DNA from 4 places in the Alkalimarinus coralli genome. Region 1 is predicted to be linked to each of the others. Evidence: riboswitches for the same ligand, from Rfam matches in the RefSeq annotation. Region 1 holds a riboswitch; each other region holds the start of a gene.

The links. Region 1 has a riboswitch for cobalamin ahead of MY523_RS16320 (energy-coupling factor ABC transporter permease). Riboswitches for the same ligand answer to the same signal wherever they lie in the genome.
Positions count from the first base shown of each region.
Region 2: another riboswitch for cobalamin. It lies ahead of MY523_RS17245 (ribonucleoside-diphosphate reductase subunit alpha); the one in region 1 lies ahead of MY523_RS16320 (energy-coupling factor ABC transporter permease).
Region 3: another riboswitch for cobalamin. It lies ahead of MY523_RS17765 (CbtB domain-containing protein); the one in region 1 lies ahead of MY523_RS16320 (energy-coupling factor ABC transporter permease).
Region 4: another riboswitch for cobalamin. It lies ahead of bluB (5,6-dimethylbenzimidazole synthase); the one in region 1 lies ahead of MY523_RS16320 (energy-coupling factor ABC transporter permease).

Region 1 covers NZ_CP096016.1:3,645,343-3,652,462, forward strand. Annotated here, with positions in the region: gene MY523_RS16305 (sphingomyelin phosphodiesterase) at 157-1,473, opposite strand; gene MY523_RS16310 (RNA-guided endonuclease InsQ/TnpB family protein) at 1,779-2,843, opposite strand; gene tnpA (IS200/IS605 family transposase) at 2,865-3,281, shown strand; gene MY523_RS16320 (energy-coupling factor ABC transporter permease) at 3,367-4,047, opposite strand; cobalamin riboswitch at 4,082-4,224, opposite strand; gene MY523_RS16325 (MATE family efflux transporter) at 4,421-5,749, shown strand; gene MY523_RS16330 (DUF3185 family protein) at 5,774-5,992, opposite strand; gene tehB (tellurite resistance methyltransferase TehB) at 6,217-6,783, opposite strand; gene MY523_RS16340 (zinc-binding dehydrogenase) at 7,032-7,120, opposite strand, start outside.
Region 2 covers NZ_CP096016.1:3,841,400-3,848,932, forward strand. Annotated here, with positions in the region: gene MY523_RS17235 (patatin-like phospholipase family protein) at 1-813, opposite strand, end outside; gene MY523_RS17240 (ribonucleotide-diphosphate reductase subunit beta) at 986-2,104, opposite strand; gene MY523_RS17245 (ribonucleoside-diphosphate reductase subunit alpha) at 2,129-5,026, opposite strand; cobalamin riboswitch at 5,191-5,449, opposite strand; gene MY523_RS17250 (ion transporter) at 5,637-6,440, opposite strand; gene MY523_RS17255 (hypothetical protein) at 6,774-7,178, shown strand; gene MY523_RS17260 (fatty acid cis/trans isomerase) at 7,343-7,533, shown strand, end outside.
Region 3 covers NZ_CP096016.1:3,957,419-3,964,951, forward strand. Annotated here, with positions in the region: gene MY523_RS17755 (methyltransferase) at 1-736, opposite strand, end outside; gene MY523_RS17760 (GGDEF domain-containing protein) at 813-1,991, opposite strand; cobalamin riboswitch at 2,228-2,394, shown strand; gene MY523_RS17765 (CbtB domain-containing protein) at 2,483-2,668, shown strand; gene MY523_RS17770 (CbtA family protein) at 2,739-3,587, shown strand; gene MY523_RS17775 (AAA family ATPase) at 3,618-5,522, shown strand; gene cobO (cob(I)yrinic acid a,c-diamide adenosyltransferase) at 5,519-6,151, shown strand; gene MY523_RS17785 (cobyrinic acid a,c-diamide synthase CobB) at 6,154-7,533, shown strand, end outside.
Region 4 covers NZ_CP096016.1:1,284,889-1,292,421, forward strand. Annotated here, with positions in the region: gene MY523_RS05690 (NAD-dependent epimerase/dehydratase family protein) at 183-1,214, opposite strand; gene MY523_RS05695 (HD-GYP domain-containing protein) at 1,723-3,009, shown strand; gene MY523_RS05700 (MFS transporter) at 3,031-4,302, shown strand; gene MY523_RS05705 (YchJ family protein) at 4,292-4,801, shown strand; gene bluB (5,6-dimethylbenzimidazole synthase) at 4,817-5,599, opposite strand; cobalamin riboswitch at 5,643-5,895, opposite strand; gene MY523_RS05715 (haloalkane dehalogenase) at 6,041-6,964, shown strand; gene MY523_RS05720 (BaiN/RdsA family NAD(P)/FAD-dependent oxidoreductase) at 7,113-7,533, shown strand, end outside.

The sequences.
Region 1 (7,120 bases):
AGTTTTTAACTTTGAGGGATATTGATGTTTTTCTAAAGTTTTCGTTGGTTCTTGGCTTGGGACAGAAGCCTGGCCAGCTTGTGCCACCGACTTTAGAGAGCTAAAAAAAACGGCTACCAAATCACTTTGATAGCCGTTTTGTTTTGAACTAACAGATTATTGCACAGGAAATACAAACTCACTCGCAACCGGGTAATGATCTGATAGGTCCCAAGAAGTAAAGTGGTCAGACTCGATACTACGAGGCACCAGCATCTTGTTGTGAGAGTAGATGGGAGCCTGGTGCTCATTTGAGTACAAGACATAGTCCAGATACTCAGTATACTGGTCATCAGCGTATACGTTCACAGGCCCTGCGTAAGAGTGAGGGTATTCACCCAACGCCATTGGCTCAGTAGCATTCATCAGCGCCAAGAAGTCGTAATGCTCTTGAGGAAAATGAATTTTATCCACATTAAAGTCACCCGCCATCAACACAGGCTCACTGGCAGGAATATTTTTACTGTTAATAAAGGCCTTTAGTTCCGCCAATTGAGCAAAACGAACAGCGATATCATCCGGCGTTGTATACGCGTGAGTGTGGGTGCCAAACAGGTTATATATTTTTCCGCCTTTGTTAATCTTCGCGTAGTTCATGCCTTTGGATGCCAGGCAGCCATCTGCACGGCAGGCACTGTACACGGCATCATCATGTTCAATAATAGGGTGACGGCTGGCGATAAACGAACCACCTGTTAATAGCTTACCAAACTTAAACGGAATGTCTGTCAGGTAGGGGTACTCTGCACTAATTTTACTGCGAAAATGTGCCGTTAATGCAGGGTCAAACAGCTCCTGGAAAACAATGGCATCATAGCCCTGAACAATCTCTTCAGCGATGGTATCAAGGCGGGCATGGGTGTTTTTACTTTCAATGCCGGGTAATAGCGCCCAGGTATTGTATGTCAGCACTTTAAAGTTATTGCTGGCCGCTTCTCGGGTTTCAGTCTTCCAATCATTATTGATCACGTAGTAAATATCATCACCTGCGGCACGGGCATACTGAGAACGAAACGCTAAGGTTGAGTCTTTACCGTCAAAGTTCATTGGAATCTTGTGGATATCCCGATCATAGTGCCAAGGATCATTTTCAGCCGAGAGCCACATTTTACTAAATGTCATGGTGCCTACCAGGCTCTGCTGAAGCTCAACTGAATTAGTCGCTCCCTGAACCGTTGTCGTAAAGTAGTAAGTCTTACCCCACTTGATTCCCTGATCACGGTTATAACGAAGAAACTTAACCGTGGCTAAAGGCGGTACAGTATTGGCCAACTGCTCCCATTCGTTGCCATGGGTAATGTTATTGTGACCCGTCTGCACGGTATTCAGCGTCAATGTTTCCATCGTGCTGTTAGTGAGGTAGACGTACGATTCAGCCCAACTGATCGTCGAGATCAGAATGCTGAAGATAAAAAGCGATATTCTACTGCGCATGGGAGCTGCCCTTCTAAGTTAAAGTCCGTCGAATATAAATTCGAATTATTATTATTTCATGACGCTTCTGTTACTAAACGACATCTAGATTTACTGGCCGTATTTTAAAGACAAAAAAAATAACATGAGGGACAGAACGCGTCATAAAGAGGGACAAATTGCGCAATTGTGAACAGGTAGTCACTAATTTATTGAGGCGCTGCCAGGGCAAAAAAAGCCCCACCTGCTGATGGGGCTTTATTGACTTCTCCCCTCCGTAAACGAAGGGGATTCTTAGGGCCATTACAGCCCTAAGACTAGGGCGACTACGGAGTAGTCGCTACCTTTCCTTCCGCAAGACGGTGTAGCCCCACCGCAAGAATGTTCTTGGCTGCATTAATATCTCGATCATGCGTAGTGTTACAAGCACTACAAGTCCATTCTCTTATTCCAAGTCCTGTCCTACCTTTCGGACTGCTGTCGGGTATGACCGCGCAGCACGAACAGGCTTGGGTTGTATATGCCTCGTTAACTTCATCAAAAACAATACCTGCGTGATCGCACTTGTATTCCAGTATTGTTTTCATCATGCCCCAGCCAGCATCTAGCACTGACTTGGCTAATTTTGTCTTAGCGAGACCCTTACTTGATACATTCCCGACAAAGACGGCTGCATTCTCTTGTACAAGTTTCGAGGTGTACTTATGAATACCATCTTTACGGCGGTTTACTATTTTGGCGTGGATCGCCTTCACCCGCTTTTTGTTACGAGCGCGTTGAGCTAGACCCAGCTTCGCTTCAAGGGTGCGATAGTTACGACCAAGCAGCTTGTCGCCGTGGGAAGACGTAGCCGCTTCTTTACAGCCCAAGTCGATACCAACAGCTTGTGTGCCTGTTGATTGCTCCGCTTCAACATCGACTACGACATTGAAGTACCAGCGTCCACGAGCGTCTTCGCTGAAACTGGCCGAACGGAACTTGTATTTCGACAGGTCGTAGCTGTCCCAAATCTTGAAGTGGTGGCCGTTGTGGAATACTTGGCCGTTTTTCCATTTAGACGCGCCCGTCTTGATCGGTATCCAGCCGAGTGAGCGGCGAACACCACCAGACTTGCGCCAGTTCAGCTTGGCCTTTTTGAATTGCTTACGACGGGTAACGTATTCTTTGCCAATCTCTTGAACCGTGTGGCTGTGCAAGCCTAACAGCTTGCCAGCGCCATCGGTGTACTTCTGCAAGTCATAGGCTGACATAAAGACACCACGCTCTTTGACCGAGCGGAGGCTTAGTTCGTTGAGAAAATTCCACACATAGTTAACTTGCCGAGCCATTTGGCCTAGCAAGTATGCGTGGTTATCTCTTACACGAACTCGGAGTGTCTTTGTCTTTTTCATAGAGTTGAGTATAATTGGTCTATGAAAGAAAACAAGCCTTATCGAACAGGTAGAAACTGTGTTTTTATGCTCCATGCACACTTGGTCTTCGTGACCAAGTATCGGCATGTTGTCTTTAATTCCGCTCATTTAGAAACGCTGCATGAACTGTTTTTAGTCGTATGCAAAGAGTTCGATGTTGAGCTGGCAGAGTTCAATGGTGAAGGAGACCATGTTCACTTGTTAGTGAACTTCCCGCCCAAAGTCTGCTTATCAAAATTGGTTAATAGCTTGAAGGGGGTATCCAGTAGGAAATTGAAATTGCATCACCCCGAGCTAATAAAATCAGCCTACATGAAAAATGCTCTTTGGAGTCCCAGCTACTTTGCGGGAAGTGTCGGTGGTGCACCTATCAGTGTGGTTAGGCAATACATCGAGCAACAAAACAGCCACCATTAAACCGCGAAGCGGTTTCCGTTATCCTTCCCCGCCCTAAAGGACGGGGCATGGCGCGAATTTTAGTCAGAGTCGATAGCCGGCTCTATTATGCGGCTTTTTCAAACAATCGTTTCTCGAAAAACCGACTGCTTTGTAGCGGGCCAACAGCCTTGGCGATGGCCAGTACCGCCAAATCTACCAGCGGTTCAAGCACAATAACGGAGGTGTATGCCAAGCTGAATGTTGCGACGGCATTGAGGTTTTCAGCACTAAAGCCCCCGCCATATAGCGCCCAAAAAGCAACCCATGCAATGATTCCTCCCTGATAAGTCAGAGAAAGTCTCAAAGTTTGCGAATACGTAATATCCTTATAGGCCACATTCGCCGGAATTATTTTCCGGGCAACCATATTCATACCATACAAAGGCACCAACAATGTAGTGACATTCATACCATACTGCGGCAAATCAAAAGGCGCCATGAAAATACCCTGTATCAGCAACCCTGCCGCCAAGCCAATAGCCGCAGGCGCTACGCCCAATATCAATAACAAGGTTGAACCCAAAATAAGGTGAACCTCAGAAACCCCGACCGGGTGATGAGGCAACACCTCAAAGAAAACAAAAACACTCAGTGTTGCCAACAGGCTTTTTACCAGCAGTTGCTTAAGACCGCCCTGCCTAATACTTTCATAACTTACTTTGGCCAATACACCTACGGCCAACAATGCGGTTCCATAACTCAGGGCGATTTTCGTGCCTTCAACGACACCGGGTTCAATATGCATAATAAATTCCTTAGTGGCTATTCCGATCCGAATAGATTGCAGTGAACACCAAGCAGGTACTCTGGCTTGCACTCTTTGATCCCCATAACGGCGATAACTCATCGAGTGCTTACAGTTGCGGCGGCAGCGACGGACTTTAACCGGTCTTCCCCTTATACTTGGTGCGGCTAAGTTATTGACTCACCAGATGGCCGTCAACTCGTTTTCGACATTTGAGACAATATGTCGCAGCCATGGTGTAGAAAAAGCCACAACGGTAGACCTTAATCACTCAACCTCTATACACAGTTGCTAATCGCGCTTACCCCTCCCGCCTTGATTAAGATAAACTGGCGATTCTCTTGTCTCTATAAATAATGCGACCAAAGCAAAAATGACTAACCTGGCAACCGATACATCTCTGGCTAAAACACTCTTCCACATGACTTGGCCAATGCTTTTTGGTGTGCTGTCTTTGATGAGTTTTCAACTGGCCGACAGCGCCTTCATTGGTCAACTCGGGGTCGCACCACTTGCAGCAGTTGGGTTTACCGTGCCGATGTACCAGCTCATTATCGGCGTGCAAGTCGGGCTTGGGATAGCAACCACCGCCGTTATATCCAAAGCGCTGGGGGCCGAGCAGACAGAGCATGCCAAACAACTTGGCGGGCTGGTGGTAATAATTGGCGCAGTGGCTATTTCCATTCTCTGTTTAATCCTCTGGTTTTCGCGAGCCACCATACTTGAAGTGTTAGGCGGCGAACCTGAGCTGCTTGCAACCCTGTCACTGTACTGGAAACCCTGGCTAATCAGCGCCTGGGTAGGGGCAATGCTTTATTTTGGCTACAGCCTATGCAGAGCGCACGGCAATACTATGCTACCGGGCATTACCATGGTGGTGACCAGCCTGCTAAATATTGCGTTAGACCCTTTATACATATTTGTGTTTGACTGGGGGCTGGCGGGGGCACCCTATGCAACCATTACCTCATTCGCCATTGGCGCGTTAATCGTCTACCCAAAAGTCATCTCGCACCAGTGGTTAGCGTTCAAGTTTCAACCGGGCACTATTCCATCGTCTATCAAACAATTAGCGAATATCACCGGCCCGGCCATGCTCAGCCAGTTTATGCCATCACTCTCGGCGATGTTTGCCACTGCCTTGGTTGCGGCCTACGGAACGGCCGCTGTTGCTGCATGGGGGTTGGGAACACGGCTGGAGTTTTTCTCAATCGTCATTGTGCTCGCCTTAACCATGTCAATGCCGCCAATGATAGGCCGATTTTGGGGGGCAAAAGACTTGGAGAGTATTCGCCAGCTGGTTAACATCGCAATTAAGTTCGTGCTGCTATGGCAGCTTGCCATCGCCATCATTTGGCTGCTGCTTTCGGACAATATCACCAGCCTGATGACGACCGATTTATCCGTTGCCGAGGTACTGCAACATTACCTGTTAAAAGTCCCCTTTAGTTACGGTGCGTTGGGGCTCTGTATGATCATGGTATCGGTATGCAACGCCATGGGGTTACCGATGCGAGCCTTGCTGATTTCTTGCCTGAGATTGTTCCTTTGCTACTTACCGCTGCTATGGATTGGTAGTCAAATCGATGCGTTAGACGGGTTGATGAGTGGCGCGCTGGTTGGCAACCTGGCTGCGGGGTTAATGGCGTGGATGTTATATCAGAAAGGGTTTAAAAAGGCGCTTGAGAAGCACCCTTCATAGGGTGCCTAACAATATTGGAACTATCTATTTTCTAAAAAACAGATACATTCCAACAACCAGGCTAACCGCTCCGCCGATGCCGGTATACATCACCTTATCCGAGTGGGAGCCAGTCAATGCTGATGTAAACTGGTTGGCTGCAGAACCAGACATATCATACGCCCAAAACAACAAACCAATACCAAACACCAATAATGTCAGCGCAATTATTTTTGGTATGGGGGTATTTCCACTTAAAGCCATTATATTCTCTTTCTATACACCAGTTAATTCAACTCAGATCCATACTTTGTCATGAAATATTCAATGGTGCAAAAGTTAAGATGGAAGGTGAGACAGGAAGTCATTCTTGTTCACTATAAACATGAGGTTGGAGCCAAGCAAGCGACCTGCATAGGCTCCCGCCTTCGCGGGAGTGACAATGGATACGGAAAATCAAACGCGATAACGATGATATGGTTTTTGTTTTAGCCAGGTTTCCGCGCTAACATGGTCGCAAACTGCAGTTGCGCACCATTGTGCATTGTACCTATATCTTCATTGTACTTTATCAGCTCCCAGCCTTCATAAGCCTCACGTAACTGCCCTGCTTTCAGGGTAAAAGGGAAGCGAACCGGGCATGGGTGCTCTTCCGTACTCATGGCACAAACAATCAGGTTATATCCGCCAGCGAGAGTACGCTCTTGCATATCGGCAATAACCGCATCAACACGAGCAGGATCGAGAAACATGAGAGTTACGGTACAAGCAATAAACCCATAGTCCACACCAAGGCAGGCATTGTTAATATCGTACACCTGAGCCTTAACATTGGTCATCTTCTCTTCACTGACAATGCTTTGCAGCATATCAATGGCACCAGGGTTAGCATCTACCGCAACAACATTAAACCCGAGTTGGCCGAGATACAACGCATTACGCCCATTCGAACACCCCATGTCTAACGTATCGCACGGCTCAATAATTTTACACGCATCTACCACTTCACTATGCGCAGAATTCAAGCCGTAACGGCTATTTAGATCAACAGTCATGGTAACCACTTTTTTTGAAAAATGAGGGTCATTATTTTACTACTAATATTGCTTAATTAAATTATGAATATAAATAAATCAGATGATTAGCTCGTGGGGTGATGAGGTGAAAACCCTATTTGCCTCTCACTCCGCACCGGCCTGATCCGACACAGAAATCGTTGCTTACTTTAACTAGAAAGACTCCCTTAAAGCCCTGATTAATACTGAGGCTTTAAGGGACGATGCAATATTTGAAGAGTAAACACCTATCCCTTTACATCAATAATAATCTTACCCCTTGCCCTGCCCGTTCGGCTGTAGGCATAGGCGTCTTCCAGCGCAGGCAAACCAAAGT
Region 2 (7,533 bases), 200 kb from region 1:
CGTTAACAAGTTAGTTAATTGCTCCACGACCCCGACTAGACTATTTACCTCGTCGGCCTCTAACAGCGGAGAGCTTATATCCACCGCTATAATAAGCTCAGCACCCAAATCCCTTGCCACGTCTATCGGCAAGTTATCTGATATTCCGCCATCAACTAATAAACGTCCCTCATACTCTACTGGTGGAAACGCGCCTGGAATTGACATACTGGCACGCATCGCTGTCGCCAGGCTGCCTTTGCTCACAGCAACGGTTTCTCCCGTTCCGATATCAGATGCAACCGCTCGATATCGAATGGGGAATTGGTCAAAATTATCTATATGCGCAGCATGAGACGTTAACTCGCTCAGCAGCAACATCAGCTGTTGTCCTTGAATCAGCCCTTTACGAAATTTTATACCGTCCGAATCGACACCTAGAACCAGATCGGTTGCAAAATCAAAGTCATCTTGTTTACGACGGAAAGACTTGTCCGCACGGGATGACTCATCAGTAAACCCTTTATCCCAGATCATTCGATGAAACCGCTCTTCAATTTCATCAACCGGTAAACCCGAAGCATAGAGCCCAGCTACCGCTGAGCCGGCACTCGTCCCCACCACAATATCAACAGGTACTTTCATTTCTTCGAGTACTTTTAGAACGCCAACATGCGCCAGACCTTTAGCGCCACCACCACTGAGCACCAAACCGATAACAGGTCTCTGCGGTGTTTCTCTTGATGGGGTCGCGTCGGCCGCCGAGCATGTGAAGGTTAAAGAAGATAGCAGCAGCGCGTATATAAGAGAGGTTATAAGCTGTTTGCCAGCCATAAAGATCGTTCCTTGATAAAGAGAAGTTCAAAAATAAGTCATTGTTGTCATTAGTATAGTGTTATCAAACCAGCTAGCCACCGGTTAGTCAAAGCAAGACTCTCTTACAAAGCCCACCGCCTCAGTAAGGAATACATAGCTTTCTCTCAGAAAGCTATGCGCTATACAGTAACTACCAGCTCAACGATGATCCAGTTTGATACTCCGTCACCCTGGTTTCAAAGAAGTTTTTCTCTTTCCGCATATTGGCCTGCTCATCTAACCAAGGCAAGGTGCTCTTGGCATTGGGAAAGGGAGGCACAAGCTTTAGCTGTTTAGCTCTTCGGTTAGCGATAAACCTGAACTGCTCTTTATGCTCTTCAGCAGAGTAACCCAGAATCGGATCTTTTAAGATATAGTCTGCATAAGATCGCTCTGCGGCATCCGCTTCTTCAAACATTGTTTGAATAGCTTTTGGGTCTAACGGTAAATTTTCTTCTTTTATAATCTGATTCACGACACGAATACCAAACGCACAATGCAACACTTCATCTCGCATGATGTATTGCAGCTGCTCGCCTGTGCCCTTCATCAGACCTCTACGCTGTAACGCAAATATAGGGCTAAATCCATTATAGAACCAGCAGCCCTCAAAGATACCGGCAAAGAAAATATACGCCATGACGAACTGCTCGAGATCGTCACGGTTGCGCAAGTTAATATCACTGCGCATAACTGAATCTAAACGAGTGTTGGCGAGCTTTATTTTACGATAAATAGCAGGTACAACACGGTAGCGGTTATAGATTTCGCCTTGGTCTAAACCGATAGTTTCAATGCAGTGCTGATACGTCCAGGTATGCATGGCCTCTTCATAGACTTGTCGGGCTTGGTAAATTTGTAGCTCCGGTGCGGTCATTTTCTCCATCACTGCAAGACCGATATTACGCATCGCCATAATGTCAGAGGTGGTGAGATATGAGAGAACATTTTCATACACATGCTTCTCTTCAACCGTAAGCTTATGGTTGTAGTCGTGAACATCTTGCGACATGTTGATATCTAAAGGTGTCCAATGGTTTTTATTGGCGTTCAAGAAAAACTCCCATGCCCAAGGGTATTTGAACGGCGCTAATTGGTTTACATCCGTCAGCCCGTTGACCACACGTTTATCGCCTGGATTCACGGGGGGCAATGCTTCTGCCAGCTCACTTATATTATCGATTATTGTCTGACCCTGTTCTTCAAAAATAACCGATGCTTTTGATGGAATGGCAGCGGCTAAAGGGTTGTCCCAGTTAGGTGTATTCATGATGGTTCTCCAGTTAATTAATGGCTATTGGCAAGCTTCACATTCAGGGTCAAGTATTGAACAAAACTGGGGCGCATCAGCCGCCTGGTTTAATTCAAAGTCAGTGCTTTCAGGTGCAGGGTCACTTGCACTAGCTTCATTGATAGAACTGCTTTCAGCGACAGTTCTTTGGCTTGCGTCACTGGTGGTTTTCTCCATATGGGTAGCACCTAACGAACGGAGGTAGTAGGTTGTTTTCAGGCCGCGTGTCCAGGCTGTTTTGTAGAGGTTGTCGAGTAGTTTTCCCGAGGCTTCTGGCATATATAAATTTAAGCTTTGACCTTGGTCGATCCATTTTTGACGCCGTGAGGCCGCTTCAATTAACCAGCGTGAGTCAATTTCAAAGGCGGTCGAAAAGCGCGCTTTGATCACCTCAGGAATACGTTCAATATGCTGAAGTGAGCCATCGTAGTACTTCAGGTCATTAATCATCACTGCATCCCATAAGCCCAAAGCTTTGAGCTCATCGACCAACCAGGGGTTCACCACGGTAAATTCACCGGATAAGTTCGATTTGACGAACAAGTTTTGATAACTCGGTTCGATCGATTGCGAGACCCCAACAATATTGGAGATCGTTGCCGTTGGGGCAATAGCCATGACGTTCGAGTTGCGCATACCGTGTTCTTTAATTAAATCTCTAACCGGCTGCCAATTGAGTTGCGTCGATTCATCAAACACAGAGTAATGATCACCGCGCTCTGAACTTAGCAGCTTGAGTGAATCAATAGGCAAAATACTCTGACTCCACAATGACCCCTCATAACTCTCATAAGCGCCCCGCTCTTTGGCCAATATTGCAGAGGCTTCTATGGCGTAATATGAAATAAGTTCCATTGATTGATCGGCAAAATGAACCGCTTCAACACTGCTGTAAGGGAGTTTTAAGGCATAGAGCGCATCCTGAAACCCCATAATCCCCATGCCTATCGGGCGATGACGTAAATTGGCATTTTCCGCTTGTGGCACTGCGTAGTAGTTAATATCGATCACGTTATCGAGCAAACGAATGGCAGTCTTGATGGTTTTCTGTAGATGCGCCTCATCTAGCTCGCCATTTTGAATATGGTTCACCAAATTGACCGAGCCCAAGTTACAGACGGCAATTTCATCTTCACTGGTATTAAGGGTGATTTCTGTACACAGATTGGACGAGTGAACAACGCCACTATGCTGCTGAGGTGAACGTATATTGCAAGGGTCTTTAAAGGTAATCCAAGGGTGACCTGTTTCAAATAACATTGAAAGCATCTTGCGCCACAGACTCTTGGCCGAAATCGTTTTAAACAAGCGCATCTCACCCTTTGCTGCCATCGCTTCATACTCTTGATAACGGGTTTCAAACGCTTGGCCGTATAGATCGTGCAAATCGGGTGTGTCGTTAGGTGAAAATAAGGTCCAATCTTTATCTTCAAATACCCGCTTCATAAACAAATCAGGAATCCAGTTGGCGCTGTTCATATCGTGAGTTCGGCGTCGCTCATCACCGGTATTTTTACGCAACTCTAAGAATTCTTCGATATCGAGATGCCAGCTTTCCAAATAAGCGCATACAGCGCCTTTGCGTTTGCCCCCTTGATTGACCGCAACCGCTGTATCATTAACCACTTTCAGGAAGGGGATAATACCTTGAGACTGGCCATTAGTGCCTTTGATGAGAGAGCCCAATGCTCGTACTGGCGTCCAGTCGTTGCCTAAGCCACCCGCCCACTTCGACAGCAGTGCGTTATCTTTCATGCCATCATAAATACCCGCTAGATCATCGGGGATGGTGGTCAAATAGCAAGATGAAAGCTGAGGTCGATTAGTACCCGCATTAAATAAGGTCGGGGTCGAGCACATATAATCAAAAGACGACAACAGGTGATAAAACTCAATAGCTCGCTCGGTCGGGTCATCTTCTAAAAGCGCCAGGCCCATCGATACCCGCATAAAGAAAATTTGGGGCAGTTCAAATCGAGTTTCGCGCCAATGAACAAAATAACGGTCATACAGGGTTTGCAGGCCAAGGTAGGTAAATTGAAAATCTCGCTCTGGCATCATCGCTTCAGCCAAACGCTTGATATCAAAATTAAGTAAATCCGCCGACATAATTTCTAGTTCAACCCCTTTATTAAGCGTCAAACGGAGTAAGTCGACGTAAAGGGTTTTCATATCTTTAAAAGAGCTTGGCGGCTCTACAGCCAAAAAGCGGCAAGCCTCTTGTTGCATCGAATCCAACAGTAGTCTTGCGCTGACATAACCGTAATTAGGCTCTTCTTCTATACGTGTACGCGCTGCCATAATCAGTGCGGTGGCAATATCTTTTTGTTTTATGCCGTTATAGAGGTTTTTTTGTGCGTTCTCGAATAAGTCATCGGCATTCACATCATCTAAGCCTGAACAGGCTTCATAAATGATGGTTTTGATTCGGCCTATATTAAGCGGCGATTCTGACCCATCTGCATTCAATACTTTAATGTTGGAGTGTGTAGTGGTCTTAGTGTGAGCAGATATTTCAGCATCACCTTCTCGAGTTTTACTATGCGCTTCACGGTACAAGACATACGCTCGCGCCACTTTGTGCAGCCCTTGTCTCATCAGGCCTAATTCGACCTGGTCTTGAATTTCTTCAATAGGGATAGCACTGCCTTCGGGCTTATTTTTGAAGAAGCTTGCGCTAATGGAGTGCGTCAGTGCATCGACGGTTTCTTTGACCCGTGTTGAGCCGGAGGCAGAACTGCCTTCAACCGCCAGAATGGCTTTGGTTATAGCGGTAGCGATTTTCGCATCATGGTAAGGAACAGCTTGGCCATTGCGTTTAATGACCTGAAATAAACTAACCGCATCGGGATTTGCTAATGGAGAGTCAGTACTCTCTTGAGCAGATAATTCTGAAGACATGATAAAGCGCCTTTGTTTTTAATTCGCGTAAAAAGACAATAACTTCGCGAAAAGGGCGGCATGACATAACCGTCAGGCACACAAAAAACAAAAACGTAGGAATACATTTTCATTACCTTATTCGCGAAGGTATGATTGTTTCTCGGAACACAATGGTTAAGTTCATCGTGACGAGATCTTGGGCAGGTCTTCGGACTTAGGGGCCATCAAAAGCATATTGCTTTATCGCCTACAGCGACGGCTTGCTGTTTAAGGTGCTTCTAGTACCAAAATTAGGGTCTACCAGTACCCATAAACAGTGCCTGAGTGTCTGCCACTCGTGTCGCGTTCGTTCCCCAATACCGCTGCGCGTCAGTTCCGGATTCTCACCGGATTCCCTCTTAGTTCTACGATGTTGTTCAAACAAAAAACACAACATAGACGCAAAAAACCAAAGAAAAAGCACTATATATCGCGCTAACTAAATTATCAACATTTGATTTTAGCTCTAAAGAGCTCTCCCGCTTTGCAGGCTGCGCGCTAATAAAAAACCCATAATAAGGTGCACATTAATACTGCGCATTTATTATGGGCTTTGACTCAATACGCAATCTAGCGAGTTTGCGTTAAATCATTGTTTCTTTTGCATATCCACTATCATTTTCTTTAACTCTCTTATCTCGCAATGAAGGTCTACAAGCGTTGGCTCTCCCTCGTGTTCAATTTCCCGAGCTTTCGCATGTTCTTCTTCCATTACATTAACAACAATGCCAATCACCATGTTTAAGAAAGCAAACGCGGTGAAGAAGATAAACGATAGGTAAAATACCCAGCTCATCGGATAGACTTCCATCGTTTCGTATTGAATATCAGTCCAATCTTCAAACGTCATCACTCTGAATAGCGTCAACATCGATATAGCGATATTTCCCCACAGTACGGGGTTGATTGTGTTGAACAAAAAACTGCCAATCGCTGCATAGATGTAAAAAATAATGAACATCAGCAGCATGACATACCCAAGTTGTGGCAGTGCTTTGATTAACGAGTTAATAAGAATTCGCAGCTCTGGAATGACCGAGACCATCCTGAGTACCCGAAACACCCGGACTAACCTGGCAAGCAAAGCCATCTCAGAGTCATTAATGGGGATTAAACTAATCACCACCACCAATGTATCAAACACGTTCCAGCCACTTTTAAAAAACTCCCTTTTATGAGGCTCGGCAATAAAACGAATGGTGATTTCAACCAGAAAGAACAGCGTTATAAACAGATCAAGAAATTGGGTGAACGAAACAGCTGAATCGGGCAACTGATAGGTTTTGGCACCAATTTCAAGCGCCGACACGATAATGATAAAAATAACAAACAGCTCAAATAGTCTATTACTTTTGAGCCTGAAAAAAGCATCTTGGATGGCTGCGTAGTTCATTGATAAGTTCGTTTACAAATTGATGGTGAATGGAAAGCTGGCATTTTACCGGAATATTAAGCCGCGTATTAAAAAAATATAAAAACAACACCTGTTTTTACCCTGTGCCTGCTTTTACCCTGTACTTATAGAACCACTGGCCTTTGCCAGCAGCAACTTCCCGTATGTGGAGCCTCAATGCACGCCTTTCAATGACGTTGTTTGATCATTTATGTAGTGGTAAGTACCTATAAGGCACTTATTGAGGCGTGACTTGTATCAATATCCGGTTTATTCAACATCATAAAATACCACTTAAGAGGTGTTTTTATCATCACATTAAGGAGACGGATAATGAACAAAATATTATCACTTGTACTGCTATCAGTTCTGGCATCGGCAACTCAGGCGGCGGAAGTATATCAGGGAAACGCGGCTGCCAAACTGCTCATAGGAAATACGCTGGAGGCAAATTATAAAACGGCTGGCGAGTGTGGCCGCAACGTCTTTTACGAATATTACGAAGAGGGCGGTAAAATTTTCGGCAGAGAACGGAAGATGGAACAGCAGGGCAGCTATACTCACTATATTGGCAACTGGAAGGTTGAAGACGGACAGCTTTGCACCTCGGTTTATGGTCGCCCCTATTCATGCAGCAGCTACGAAAAAGTAGGAGAAAACACATTCAAAAGGAGCTCAGACAACATGCTCATTAATAATGTGAAAATTCATAAGGGCAAATATCGACCTTGTTCGTAGCCATTCCGATATATCGTCATAGCCTAGTCATAATAAACGGGCACCGGGTTAACCCAGTGCCCTGATATTCCCGCTTCAAATACAAACATAGCCCCCCTCTTTGCCTGCTTATCATTTTCCCTTACAATTCAGCATACATACATTAACTACCCGATCAGTTTAATATGCCTGCATCTCGCTTTATTCGCTATTGCCTCCTAACCATTATGACCGCTCTAGTGGTTGCCGGCTGCGCCAGTATTTATACCACCGATTATGATGCACTGTATGGCCCTGCTGAAATAAAAGATCGCACCATTGGCTGGAGTGAGTTTCAAGGGCGAGTCGACAAAGGGCATGTCTCTTTTATTAAAGA
Region 3 (7,533 bases), 310 kb from region 1:
TATCAAGTATCAACTCACTACTTTTAGCCGCTTTAGACAAGGGGTTATATACTGAAGTTTGGTTAAAGCGGTGATAGCAGCACGGCGCAAGCGTTATACGTTTCACCTGTTTTTCCACACCACCTTGCAACAAACTTGCATGCAAGCCGCCACAAGCATGTAAAGCGATGACGTGCTGGTGTGCATTCAGCTTTTGTACAACATTAGGATCTAATACATCACACTGCTCCACCCGGGCATCACTGTGCATTCGGCAGGCCAGCTGATTTGCTTGCTGCACCAAATTGGCGTTAATTTCTAAACCCAGCACCGGCACTTTAAACTGTTCTGCCAAGTATCGCCCCAAATGCAACTTACCAGAACACCACTCTATAAGCGGGCTTGTAATCTTCCCTGTCGCAGCGGCAAACGCTTCAATTTGCTCTGCCTTGCGGCCCGGAACATCGCGTTGCCATGCATAAGTTCTTCCGGTTAGTTGTTTTTGTTGGCAAGAAGGAACCTGGATAAGCGAATGAATTTCTTGAGCGACGGGTAGGTAATCCCCGACCTGCTGACACAACAGATCATCATTACCTTGCAATCGATCAACATCATCATCTGATAATGCCAGCAGCCACTGAGTAAGGGCTGGATGACTATTTAACCAAGATGGTTTTGGGGTAGAGAAAGGAGATATACGCCATATATTGGCATATTGGATGAGTATATGGTCAAGACGTTGGAAAGTAGCTCGCATACACCATGATAATAACCCCTAAACACAGAGGTCTAGCTTTTTATCACCCTCACCTTCAGAAAAAGGCAAGTCAGGCTCAGGTATCAAGTTCTTCTTGCAGGAACTTAACCACTCGGTTTCGGCCACCCTCTTTAGCTTTATAGAGAGCCTCATCAGCATAGTGCAGCATTTTTTCTGTCGAGGCAGAACTCAGGAGCTCATTACAAAACAGCCCCATACTGGCAGTTATTCTTAACATTGACCCGTCAGCCGTGAGAATTTTCATGCGCTCCAACTGCTCCCTGCAACGCTCTGCAAGCTGATAAGCACCCTCTGTATCTGTGCCCGGTAGAATAACCAAAAACTCTTCACCACCATAACGCCCAACATGATCATTCTGTCGAACACTGTTTTTCAGTGTCTTCGCTGTCTCAACCAGAACCTGATCACCGGCGGGATGTCCCCATGAGTCATTTATACGTTTAAAGTGATCTAAATCCACCAACAATATTGAGAACGACGCCCCATGCCTTCGACTTCGTTCATGCTCAAGACTAAGGCTAGACAGTACACTTCTTCGGTTGCTCAGGTGGGTGAGCGGATCAGTTAAACTTAATTGCCTGATTTCATCTTCTCGCTGCCGCCACCGGCTCAACACATGATAGGCAAAAACGGTAATAACAATAAGATGAGGTGCCGCAAAATAATACATTGTATATAGCCAAAAGTGACTGAGCGCCCCGTCTGCCTCCTGTAGGTTTTTAACCACCGGCGCGTAAGGCATATCGCCAAACGTAGAGCTATAGGAAACAACCCACTGCCCAATAACCGATATCGTAAACGCCAGTATCACCGCTCTGCGATTAAAAAGAATAAAACCCACTACCGGCGCGCCTGCCAGCACAACGCCGGTAGCCACAGACATAGTGCCAACGGCATAAGCACAATAGAGCAACGTAAAAGAAAAATACTGGGTTGCGATATATTCATGGAACTCGCTGTTGGGGAAACGCCTGCGCAGCAATAACACCAATACAAATAGCAGGATAGACAGCAGCAATATGCTGTTCAGGTAAATCTTGTGCTGATTCAAAAACGCAATGTTAACATAATTCTGGTTGGCCTCTGGAGCCAAAGGAGATAGCTGATAATAAGCCCATAAAAAATACTGCGTATGCACTGCCAGCGTTAAACCTAACAGCAAGGCAGCTCTCGTTCCGGCAGTCCACTCCAATGGATTACCGTATTTCTCCATCAATTTTCTGACTCTTAGCATTTTTCACTCCGAATACACTAAGCGTATCAGAAGATGCAAACCAGGCAAGAAAGAGTAGAGCGGCTTTAACACTATTTTGCAAACTTGTACCAGCTATCGACCAATTCACACCTAAGCCACATATGATTGCCTGCATCAAAGTGAAAATAGGTATGATGAGCGGTCATAGTTGTTTTTATATACTTCAAAATGGCTAAATACAGTTCATTCAATTGACAAATCGGCACTCTCTGTTAGCATTTGACAGTCATAGAGGTCTTGCTTCATGTTGTTACTCATGAGCAAGTTAAATGGGAAGTAGGTCCGCATAGCAACCGGCTATCGTAAAGCCTACACTGCCCCCGCAACGGTAGGTGGCGATATACGCCATGAGTCCGATACCAGCCCCTGGACATCACGCTGTAAGCGCACAAACCACACAGCCCTAAACAGCGCAGTGTGCTTTTATTTTCCTCATTTCAGTGCGGGTGAGCACGAAGGACAATTTCATCATGACAACTCAAGTTTCAAACACTCATGCAACAACCACTTCTGTAGCAGCCTCTAAACGCTCACAAATTTTAGCTGCCGCTATTCTCGGATTAACAATCGTATTCGCTGTTGGTTTACTGCCAATGGATGCTGCTCACAATGCAGCTCACGATACGCGTCATAGTGCTGCTTTCCCTTGCCACTAAGAAGGACTCTGGAAAAGACGCTAAACACCTAACGTTTATCTTAAATACCTTTTAGCATTCGAGAACTCTTATGTTTTTTAGAAATATTGTATTTGCTGCGGTAGCGGCAGGCCTGCTCGCGGGCATTATTCTTGGCACCCTGCAACACTTTCAAGTCACGCCTATTATTTTAGGGGCAGAAGTCTATGAAATAGCAGACGAACTCCCGTCTAGCACAGACATGGCAGCAGGCGAAGCAACGGCACATGATCACAGCAACCCGGCACACCATACGTCTGAAAACATCAGCGGCCATTTTGAGGCGCTCGAAAACAACTCAGACACCGCATCGAAACAGCATATTCAGGAACACTCTCACGACCCGGAGGCATGGGGCCCTGAAGACGGCGCAGAGAGAACATTTTTCACCTTTTTATCGAGCACACTGATGGCCATTGGTTTTTCATTGGTGGTTATTAGTGGCATGGCGCTTTCGGGCAAAACCAGCCCGGTCGCAGGCTTACTTTGGGGGCTTGCAGGGTATCTATCCTTTTTTGTCTCTCCATCGCTGGGGCTTCCACCAGAGATACCAGGCATGGAGGCCGCAGCACTTGAAGGCAGACAAAGCTGGTGGCTGTTGGCGGTAACCTTTACCTCCCTGGGTCTGGGCCTACTCGCGTTTGGCAAAGGTGCTTTACGCTGGGGTGGATTGCTGGTTATTGCCATCCCCCATATTCTGGGAGCTCCGCAGCCAGCGATGCACGGCTTTGCTCACCCGGATGCAAATGCAGTCGCAGCACTTGAGGCCCTTGTTGGTCAGTTTGTAATGGCAACAACGGTGGTAAACGGCGTATTCTGGGTTTGCCTGGGCCTTCTATCGGCCATCGCCATTAATACCTTGTTCAAACTACCTGACGAAGAGTCGACTGGCGCCGCTTAATTGCAGCGCCTTCCTGTGAGGTCTTGGCAAATGAAGTCATATCACTATCCATTTTGCGCCGTCGTAGGCCAGAGCGCTCTCAAGCAGGCGCTGCTTTTATCTGCGATAGACTCAAAGCTCGGTGGCGTGCTGATTAGTGGCCCGAGAGGAATGGGCAAGACCACACTGGCAAGAGGACTTGGCGAACTTTTAAGTGAGCACTCACTTACCAAATCAACCAAGCCATTTGTGACACTGCCTTTAGGCGCAACGGAAGAAAAACTCGTCGGCTCACTCGATATTGAACGCGTACTGGCGAATGGCGAAGTTGCCTTTTCACCTGGCCTTCTCTCCAGAGCCCATAACGGCATTCTCTACGTTGATGAGGTCAACCTACTACCCGATCATTTAGTCGATTTGTTGTTAGATGTTGCTGCCAGCGGCATCAACCATGTTGAGCGGGATGGCATTACCAAAGAGCATGAAAGTAAATTTGTATTGATCGGCACAATGAACCCCGACGAAGGTGAATTACGTCCTCAATTACAAGATAGGTTTGGGTTATTTGTTGATATAAATGAAAGACTTAACCCAAAACAGCGAGTTGAAGCAGTAAAGAAGCGCTTAGAATTTGATGACAACCCAGTCTCCTTTCTAGAGCGCCACGCCGAACAACAGCAAACGATTCACAATGAATTGGTATGCGCTCAGGCGTTGTTACCGGAGGTTGTTATCGGAGAGGCAGAACAGCTCGACATCGCTGAACGCTGCGAGGCATCAGGCGTCGAGGGACTGAGAGCAGATATTACCTTACAGCGAGCTGCCAAAGCCCAAGCGGCATGGCACGGAGAGGTGAAAGTCAGCACTCAGCATATCGATGAAGTTGAAGAGTTTGTGCTTGCCCATCGCCGTACGACAACACCGCCAAATGAACCTCAGCCTCCAAAACATAAAAACCACTCTCCCGATGATGCAGCAACACCTCCATCACAGGGAAGCCGTCCATATGCCGACCGTGGCTCTCGATTTAAACAACCTCGCTCCCAGGCTGGTTCCAACGGAGCCTCAGAAGAGCCGAGTAATAAAAAGCAGAATAACGAAGGACAGTGGGGTGCAATACAACCCAGTGCGATGGCAACTTCAGGCAAACGGGTTATCAATAAACCCAAGACCAGAGACCAGAAGAGGGTTAAATCCAACATTACACATGGCCAAAAAGGGTTCGGCAACGCAAAAGTAAGTGCCTATGCGTTAGGCCTGAGAAGCCAGACAAAAAAAGCACAACGAGTCGCTTGGGTGCCAACGCTGACTGATGGGCAAAATATTCAACGGCTTCGGGATTCCAATATTCGAGGTTCTGAGAAAGGCACACCTGCGAGACTCTCGACCTTACATTATCTAAAACCCCAGCAAAAACCGGGGCAGCTTAACCTGGTGCTTATCGACAGTTCAGCATCAACCGGCAGCCAGCAGTCACTGGGTAAAGCAAAAGGCGCTGTCTCGGAGTTGTCTCATCAGAGCTACCTCGAGCGTCAAGAACTGGCGATTATCGCGTTCGGCAACAACAAAGTGAGCACACTGCTTCACCCTCAGCGCGCACCTAAGGATATTGACCCCATACTCAATCAGATCACACTCGGCGGCGGCACTCCCCTTCGTAAAGCATTGGCGCAAGCTAAAGAACTACTTCACAAAGCACAGTCTCGCGCACCCAGTAAAAACCTTCACCTGTACGTGTTGACTGACGGGCGATCAAACGATGATATTTCAGCTTTTTCATCCATCAGCGCGTCTACGGGTGCAGTCATTACAGTGATTGACACCGAACAACACGCTATTCGGTTAGAGCGATGCCGCGCAATTGCAGCCCTGTTAAATGCCAACTATCAACATATTGATGACTTGCCAGACCGCCTTGAAACAGAGCCACCGCTTATAAATGGAGCTTTTCTGTGAGTAATAACGACAAACATAGCCCAGAAATTGAAGCGGCTGAACAAGCCAAACACCAAGCCCGCAAAGCAAAAAAGAAAGCCGTTGTGGACGAGCGTATCGCCAAGGCAACGGAAGAGCGAGGCGTGCTGATTCTGATGAAGGGGAACGGCAAAGGCAAAAGCAGCTCAGCGTTTGGCACCATGGCAAGAGCGTTGGGGCATGAGCAGCAAGCTGGCGTCATCCAATTTATAAAAGGCCGTCGCCACACAGGCGAATACCTGTTTTTCAAAGACCATCCCCGAGTCGACTTCCATGTAATGGGCCACGGTTTCACTTGGGAAACCCAAGATAAATCAAAGGATATTGAAGCCGCCCAGGCAGCATGGAAACAGGCAGAAGTAATGCTGAATGACCCAAACTATAATATTCTGGTATTTGATGAGATGAGCTATATGTTCAAGTATGAATACCTGGATATTGAACCGGTCATTAAGGCCTTAAAGAATCGCCCGGCACATCAAAACGTGATTATCACCGGTCGTACCATGCATCGAGCACTGCAAGACATCGCGGATACGATTAGTGTTGTACAGGACGAAAAACATGCTTTCCGCCAAGGTGTTAAAGCCCAAATAGGCATTGAGTGGTAACCATGTTGAGGCCAGAGCAGAATGACACCTTTGACCAACAGATAGATGAGCCAACTAAACAGGGAGGCGCAGTACTCTGCCCCGCCCTGTTTATCAGTGCTATCGCATCTGGCCAGGGCAAGACAACGATCACTGCCGGGCTTGCTCGTTATCACCGTAATCAGGGCCGTAAAGTGCGGGTCTTTAAAACAGGGCCAGACTACTTAGACCCGCTCATACTTGAGCAAGCGGCTGGCAGCCCGGCAGAGCAGCTTGATTTATGGATGGTTGGCAAAAAGCGTTGCCGTCATTATCTATATGAAGCCGCAAAAGATGCCGACCTTATTCTGATTGAAGGGGTCATGGGGCTATATGATGGCGACCCAAGCGGTGCTGATCTGGCAGAGTATTTTGGTATACCTGTCGCGGCCATTATCAGCGCCCCCACCATGGCACAGACTGTGGGCGCTATTGCGCTTGGTTTAACCCAGTACCGCCCCTCCCTGCCATTTGCTGGCATTATCGCCAACACACTGGGCAGTGATCGTCATGCCGAACTGGTAAGAGAAAGCATGCCTGACAGCATACCGGTCTTGGGCTGCCTAAAAAAACAAGACCAACTCACCTTGCCTCAGCGACATTTAGGTCTGGTTCGCCCCCACGAGCTGGAAGATTATGATGAAAAGCTCGATCAAATAGCCGATATATTAGCAACAGCCGGGTTAGATACGTTACCTGAGCCTGTAGCTTTCCATGACGAAATAGAAGAAACCTTAAAGGTCAACACGACTCAGCATGTTAAGTCGTTAGCCGGTGTAAAAATTGCGATTGCAAGGGATGAAGCCTTTAGTTTTATCTACCCTGCCAACCTCAGACTATTAGAACGCTTGGGTGCCGAGCTGCATTTTTTCTCACCCTGCGCAGATGAACAACTTCCAGAGGTAGACAGCCTATGGCTCCCTGGCGGTTATCCTGAGCTGCACCTAGAAAAAATTAGCCAAAACCTCTCAATGCGGGAGTCTATCAAGGCGTTTTACCTGCAGGGTCATAAGATTCTCGCTGAATGCGGCGGTATGCTCTATGCTCAGCAATCTATCGTCACCCTTGATAATCAGGATTGGCCGATGGCAGGGCTAATTCCCGGCATTGGGGTGATGCGTACTAAAGGTGGGTGCCAAGGCATGCAAAGTGCTGCACTCCCGGAAGGCGAGCTTCGCGGCCACGCTCATCATCGCAGCAAAAGCGAAGAGACTCTGCCGGCGATTACCTTTGGTAAACGCATTAAACACCCGGCTCCCGGTGAACCCGTTGTAAGGAGTAAAGGGCTAACAGCCTCGTACCTGCATTTTTACTTCCCTTCGAACCAAGCGGCAACGATTCGTCTGTTTCATCCAGATGAGGTA
Region 4 (7,533 bases), 2.4 Mb from region 1:
CTGATTTGGCGAATACATGGTTAACCTGTTCAGGTCTCGCGTTAACGAACAAGACCAGTATTCGCATTGGGATAGCGTTGGATAAAACGATTGTTCAATGATAATGCAGATTAAAGACCGGACAAAGTGAAATTGGTTCCCGTTATTCAAAATTTCCGGTCTAAACTTTTTTTGGCCGCAGGCTAATCGTTGCTTGCCAATTGACGTTTAACTTTTGCTGCTATTGAAGGTTTAATTTTGTTGTTGTCTAACAACCACTGAATGCAGCCCTTAAGAGCGTCTTCTGCATTTCTTGGCTTAACGCCGAGAGTATCGATAGTATCCTGAAACTCATAGTAGGCATAACGCTCTGCCACTTCGTAAACTAAGTCATAGGTAAAGGGCGGTGTAACCCCGGTCAGTTTGCATAGAGACTCAACGACCTTGGCGGTTAGAAGCGTTACTTTGCGACTCATTCCCAGATGCAGAGGTTTAACGCCGGTCAGCTTTTTAATGAGTTGCCCGGCCGCTTTAACTTCCATATTCTCGCCGCCCGCTATATAGCGGTGGGTATTTTCGCCTTTGGTTAATGCGGCTACGTGAATATCTGCTACATCGCGTACATCAACAAAATTTAGACCGCCCACATAGGTTTGACCCTTACCGTTAACCCAATCCATTATCATTTGGTTTGATGGTGTAATTCTGTAGTCATACGGGCCAAGTACTATTGCAGGGCAGATGACAACGAGATGAATTCCATATTGCTTGGCGAGTGCCTGTGCAGCCTGCTCGCTTTTGGTTTTTGCTATATAGTAGGGGTTGTGTGGGTCATCGTTCCAATCGTTGCCGGTACGTTTGGCATTAGGGTCGTATGAAAAGCCGATTGAGGCAACTGAACTGGTGTATACAATACGCGTAATGCCTGCCTTATTGGCCGCAGCGAAAACATTTTTTGCACCTTCAATGGCTGGCTCAACAATTTCATCGGCTGTTTTAGCAATCGTCTTATAGACGGCTGCGAGGTGAATAATCGCATCACAGCCAATTGCTGCTTGCTGCAGGCTGTCTGCATTCATCACGTCGCCATAGAAAAGTTCGATATCGAGCCCATCAATGCCCTGGGTGTCGGAGGCCTGTCGTATAAACCCTCTAACTTGATGCCCTTGTTTAAGCAAGGCGCGTACGACATTAGCGCCAATGTGCCCGTTGGCACCCGTAACCAGAACCTTCATGATACATTCCTTATCTGAAACCGTATTGAATTGTTTGAGACCTCTGCAAGACTGCTGCGCTTTTTTATCATTTTTTGCCTTGTCTTTGTTTCGCTCAGAACCTTGTCTTTGTTTCGCTCAGAACCTTGTCTTTGTTTCGCTCAGAACGTAGTGCAAAGGCCTCTTATTATTTTAATGGGGCAATATAAAATCATATAATGACCCTTGGCCATTTATATTTCAAGGCCAAAGATAACGATCTATAGATGGGTAAGTTTAGGTTAGCTTTGCTAGAATCAGAAGAATATAAAATAGAGACTTTTGCACGACTACTGTGCTTGCAAATACGGCGTTAAAAAATGACTCAAAATGCTCATTTATGAATAATAAACTCCGCTTTTTCGTCATTTTTTGCCTTGTCTGTGCTTCGCTCGCAACGTCGTGCAAAAGCCTCTAATAATACGTGAGCAATATTGCCGACAGCATAATGCTGTGTGAAACAATAGACCACTTAGGTTGGAATAGATGTATGAATTCGTTTAAAGCCAATAGTAACGCCGCTGACATTGGGCTGGGGCCGTCTTACTCAGGCAAGCTTCAACATGGCGAATTTCTGTTCAACGAATTTACCCGCTTATTTGATCAATATGACCAGCTTGCCCAAATTCATCAACAATATGGTAATGAGCAAAAACTCCGCATTCTCTGCTATCAACTGTCTGATTACCCCTCTTTGGTAGAAACCTTTAGGGCTCTATGCAGCAATGACGAGGCGTTGCTTGATAAGTCGCTCTTTTGCAGTTGGTTTTCCTTTTTGCTGGCGGATCAGTTAAAACTGTCGGTAGTGGATACCAAAGATTTATTTATCGCAGGCTTGGCTCAGGAGCTTGCAAAGGCAGGCCAGGCGCAGTTAGGTGATTCGCCCGCTGGTGAGGTGGGGGGTGAAAATAATGAAACTAATACGTTGGGGCAGGTCACTACAGCCGATGAGGTGAGACGGTTTTTAGATAGTATTCCCAGGCTATCTGAACAGTTAAAGGTTATTGTAGGCTCCCACCACGAGCGCCTTGATGGAACGGGTTTTCCAAGTGGTAAAGTAGAGCACTTGTTTTCACTGGTAGAGAAAGTTCATGTCGTAGCGAATGAAGTAATCGAGCTTAGTGGCCGATATTCCGCCACGCTTTATGATTTTATGCCTGTGTTGCCGATTCTGAGGTTAAATGCCTCAGTCTATGACCGGAAGATCTACTGCGCGGCTTTTAAACTGCTAAGCGCTGGGCAGGAACTGCATGGTGGACAGGAATCGCATGATTACGAAGCATCAGAGCAACGCGGCACGGGACAAACGGCTAGGAGCAATTCAGATAGCTACGTTCATCGTAATCTCAGCATTCAATCGTTAATAGACAGGCAGAATAGTTTGCTTTTGGTGTGGCCTCATCTGCTTACCGCAGCCGCTGAAGTGTCTGTCCTGGAAGATAATCTGCCTGTTATGGCGTTAAAGCAGATTGCCAGAAGGGCCTGGATATTGGCTACCACGGCAGGAATACTCTCAGACGACCTGTTATTGTGGCTCACTCAGGTAGATAACCCAGCAGAAGTGAGATCGGAACTTGCTGAGTTAGACGTACTACTGGATGAACTGGATGGCATTATCTCTACTTATCAGCACAAACTGGAAACGTTTACGGGGCTAGCGAGAAACCAACTGGACGAGGCTAAGCACGCCATGCTGGTAAGATTATGTGGTGACTTGAAACCGCCGCAAGAAACGTTTGATCTTGAAGAATTTACAATTTTAAATATGTGCGACTAACCAACGAGCATTCCTGACTTAATGTTATTTTCAGACTCAAGAAACAGGTCGCTGCCTGTTTTTACCGTTGTTCTTCTATCTTCACTCTATTTCTCGCAGGGTTTGCCGTCAGGCTTTTTAGCCCACGCATTGCCTGCACTGCTTCGTGAATACGGTGTCTCGGTAGAGTATATTGGCCTGTTAAAATTGTTGGCGCTGCCATGGTTTTTAAAATTCCTATGGGCACCCTTTGTTGATCGTACAGAGCTAGGCAAGCAGGGGCCACACCGCGGCTGGATTTTGTTGATGCAGTCATTGCTTGTCGTATTAATGATGTTGCTATCATTCTCTTCACCCAGCGCTCTGTTTGGATCGTTAATTATCGTATTCTTTGTGATTGTTTTGATGATAAACACAACCGCGGCAACGCAGGATATAGCAACGGACGGTTTAGCCGTAAAAATGTTGCCTGAGCGTTGGCGCGGACTGGGAAATAGCATTCAGGTGTCTGGCTTTAAAATTGGCATGATCTTGAGTGGCAGCCTCTTGCTAGTGAGCGTTGATAAACTCGGTTGGGCAATGTCATTTCAACTCATGGGCCTGATCTTATTTGTGTTGCTGCTACCCGCGTTCTTATTTAAAGAGCGATCAGCCTACCCGGAATCACATGCTGAAAACCTCCCCTCGATGAGCAATGAGCGTTGGTTTGACGCCTACAAAGGCTTTTTTTCTCAACCAGGCATTGTCTATTGGTTGGCTGTATTGTTTACCTACAAAATTGCCGACTCGTTGGGCTCAGGAATGATTAAACCGCTGCTTATTGATAATGGATACAGCCTGACCGCGGTTGCTGAACTCACCTTTTGGGCCTCAATCAGCGGGTTGCTCGCTGCTGTCGCGGCAGGGTTTATCTACTATCGAATTGGGGCAAAGTGGTCGCTTATACTGTTCGGTTTGATGCAAGCGCTTGGTATTGCTGCTTATGGGCTTTTGGCTACAGGCAACGTTAGCAACGATGGGGTCTTTGTTATAGCACTCGTCGAGCAAGCCGCTGACGGCATGTCAACGGTTGCGTTATTTGCACTCATGATGGGACAGTGTAGAAAAGGGCATGAAGGCAGCGATTACACCGTGCAAGCCTGCATTCAGGTGGTGATGTCGGGTATTGTCGGTGCGCTGAGTGGTTTTGTCGCTAAACTCGCCGGTTATGAGGTGCTCTATATGTTGGCCGGGGTGTTGGGTGTACTAGCGCTGATACCGATATACGTTTATTTTTCCAATACAGTTGATGGGGCTAAAGAGAATGAGTCGTGAAATTGAGTGCCCTTGTGGGTATCAAGTCAATGGTAATTCGCTCACTTATGCCGAATGTTGTGAGCCTTTTATTAGTGGTGCAGCCAAGCCTGATCGCTGTGAGCAGTTAATGCGTTCTCGCTATACCGCATACGCGCTGGGCAAGGTAGATTACTTAATTGCGACTTGGCACCCCACTAAACAGCAGGAGCTGGACAAAGCCAGTTTGCGTCAGTCAGCAGAAAGTACAGAGTGGTTACGCTTACAGGTTATCAGTAGTCAGCAACAGGGCGAAAGAGGGACTGTAGAATTTAATGCCTACTTTAAAGAGCGGGATGCAAGTGGCAGCAGTGAAGGGAAAGAGATTCAGGGCTTGCATGAAGTCTCCCGCTTTGAAAAAGTTGGGAATCAATGGTTCTATCTGGATGGTGATGTCGAGTCGGCGGGTCAAACCAAAGTGGGTAGGAATGACCCGTGCCCCTGCGGGAGCGGCAAGAAATATAAAAAATGCTGCGGATAGCGCTTTTACGACGGTTTACCAGTTGCCAGGAAAGTGTTTATCGTCAATCACCTGTGAGACTAAGGTCTCTTCTTCTTTGGTTTTCTGCGCGCCCCATTGGTCAAAGTAGAGCAGGTCGTCGAGCGGCGTTCTATTTAACCAGCCGGCTGTTTCCAGTTCCGGCTTATCAAAAAAGTGGGAGACATACCCCACGCATAGATACGCAATTGGGACGATGTCATCCGGCATGGCTAAAGCTGCTTGCAACGCCTGTTGCTCAATAATGCTCACCCAGCCAACACCTAAACCCTCAGCCCTGGCGGCTAACCAGAAATTCTGCACCGCACAAACACTGCTATAAAGATCCATCTCTTTCATTGATGTTCGGCCAATCACAACAGGGCCGGTACGCTTTCGGTCACAGGTAATACAGATATTGACCGGTGATTCAAGAATGCCTTCCAGCTTGAGCGTGCGATAGGTTTTACTTTTCTCAGACTCAAACATGTTTGCGGCTTTTTCGTTGGCCTCTACAAATGCCTTATGAACGTTCTGTTTGACCTCATCAGAACGTACCACCACGAAGTTCCACGGCTGCATAAAACCGACAGATGGGGCATGGTGAGCGGCGTAAAGAACCCGGCTCAGTACGTCGTCGGGTATTGGATCTGGCTTGAACTGGCCTCGAACATCGCGCCGGTTGAAGATGGTTTTATAAAGACCATCCCGTTCGCCTTGGGTGAAAAATAGTTCGTCTTGGTGCTGGGTTTCTTTTGTTTCTACAGCTTCTTTCGGTTTAACAGTATCTTTCTTTTCCACAGTATTCCCCTTATCGGAAAAGTTTGAGTACGCCTGTCCAAACGTCTCTATTGGCTTAAAGGCCGGTCTTCTGACTTAGGGTCGTCTTGCTCAACGGCCTTCCCGGAAGTTATCTATCAGTATTCCAGTGGCTCACTCTGTGTTGACTTTATGTCTACCAAAAACAGAGCGTTGAACAATCACCATTACAGCGTTGGGCACGTACCGGAGTTTCACCGGTTTCCCGATTCTCCAATACCTGATTAGTGTGTTAATCAATCTAAAAAGGTATTGGCACCTAAAAGCGAGGAAGGAACTTTTGCAAAACCCTATAGTCTTGTCAATATTGAGTGCCGCGAAAACCAAAATAATTAGCTCTGGGCTGCTCAAAGGGGAGGTGAAATCATCATCGTATCGTTATAAAGTTAACGCTGATAAAAGAATAATATAAAAGGAACTACAATGATCAAGTATCTCCGTACACCTGAAAAGTGTTTTGATCGTCTGGTCGGTTACCCATTTCAACCTCACTACGTAAAAGTGGATGAAGGCATGGAAGTAGGGGGCGGTAAGTCTCAAAGCTTACAGATGCATTTTGTCGATGAAGGCGATAGAAACGCCGACCCGATACTTATGATGCATGGTGAACCCAGTTGGTCATACCTGTATCGAAATATGATCCCGATTTGTGCTGCAGCAGGTCATCGTGTAATAGCTCCAGACCTGATTGGTTTTGGCAAATCTGATAAACCGGTTGATATCTCCCTGTTTTCATATCAACAGCACATGGACTGGGTGCAGACTTTTATTGATAAGCTCGACCTGAACAATATCACGCTCGTATGTCAGGATTGGGGCTCGCTCATTGGTCTGCGGCTTGCGGCTGAAAATGCAGACCGCTTCAAAGCGATTGTTGTAGGGAATGGAATGTTGCCAACCGGTGATCAACCGGTGCCAATGGCGTTTCATGCATGGAAGACATTTGCGCTATATAGCCCCTGGTTTCCGATAAGTCGAATCATCGATATGGGCACCTTTAAAAAGCTTTCAGGAGGAGAGCGCAAGGCCTATGATGCACCGTTTCCTTCGAGCAAGCACAAAGCGGCAACCCGCGCCTTCCCTAAACTGGTGCCCGTCTCACCGAATGACCCTGCTACAGAAGCAAACCGGGCCGCATGGAAAGTGTTGGAGCAGTGGGAAAAACCGTTTCTAACAACCTTTAGCAATGGTGACCCGATTACCCGCGGCGGCGATAAATATATGCGCGACCGCATCCCAGGCAGTAAAGACCAAAATCACCAGACGTTATCAGGCGGGCACTTTTTGCAAGAAGACTCCCCTCAGCAGTTTGCGGGCGCCGTAAATGAGTTGTTAGCGTCGATCTAATAGCTTAACCGGGGTTAGTGCTGCGTTCACCTGAGTGTGAATCTACGTTCAGGTGATCCTCTTTTTAAGCGGTTCTGTTAGAATGCCCATCTAATTCGGCCATGCCTGTCACAGCCTTAACTTTACGCCTTATATCAGGAGTTCTCTGTTGTCGCATTATGATGTTGTTGTAATTGGAGCGGGTGCTGCTGGCCTAATGTGTGCCATAACGGCAGGCAATAGAGGACGTAAGGTTCTCGTGGTTGACCACGCAAACAAAGCCGGTAAGAAAATACTCATGTCGGGAGGAGGGCGTTGTAACTTCATCAACATGTACTCAGAACCGGAGAACTTCCTCTCACATAATCCTCACTTCTGTAAATCTGCATTGGTGCGATACACCCAATGGGACTTTATCGCATTGGTTGATAAACATGGCATCCCCTATCACGAAAAAAAGTTAGGCCAGTTATTTTGCGATAACAAGTCGAGCGATATTCTAGAGATGCTGTTGCGAGAGAGTGACGAGGCCGATGTAACGATACGGCTCAATACGTCGGTAGAGGGTATCGAAAAAACGGAACAAGGTT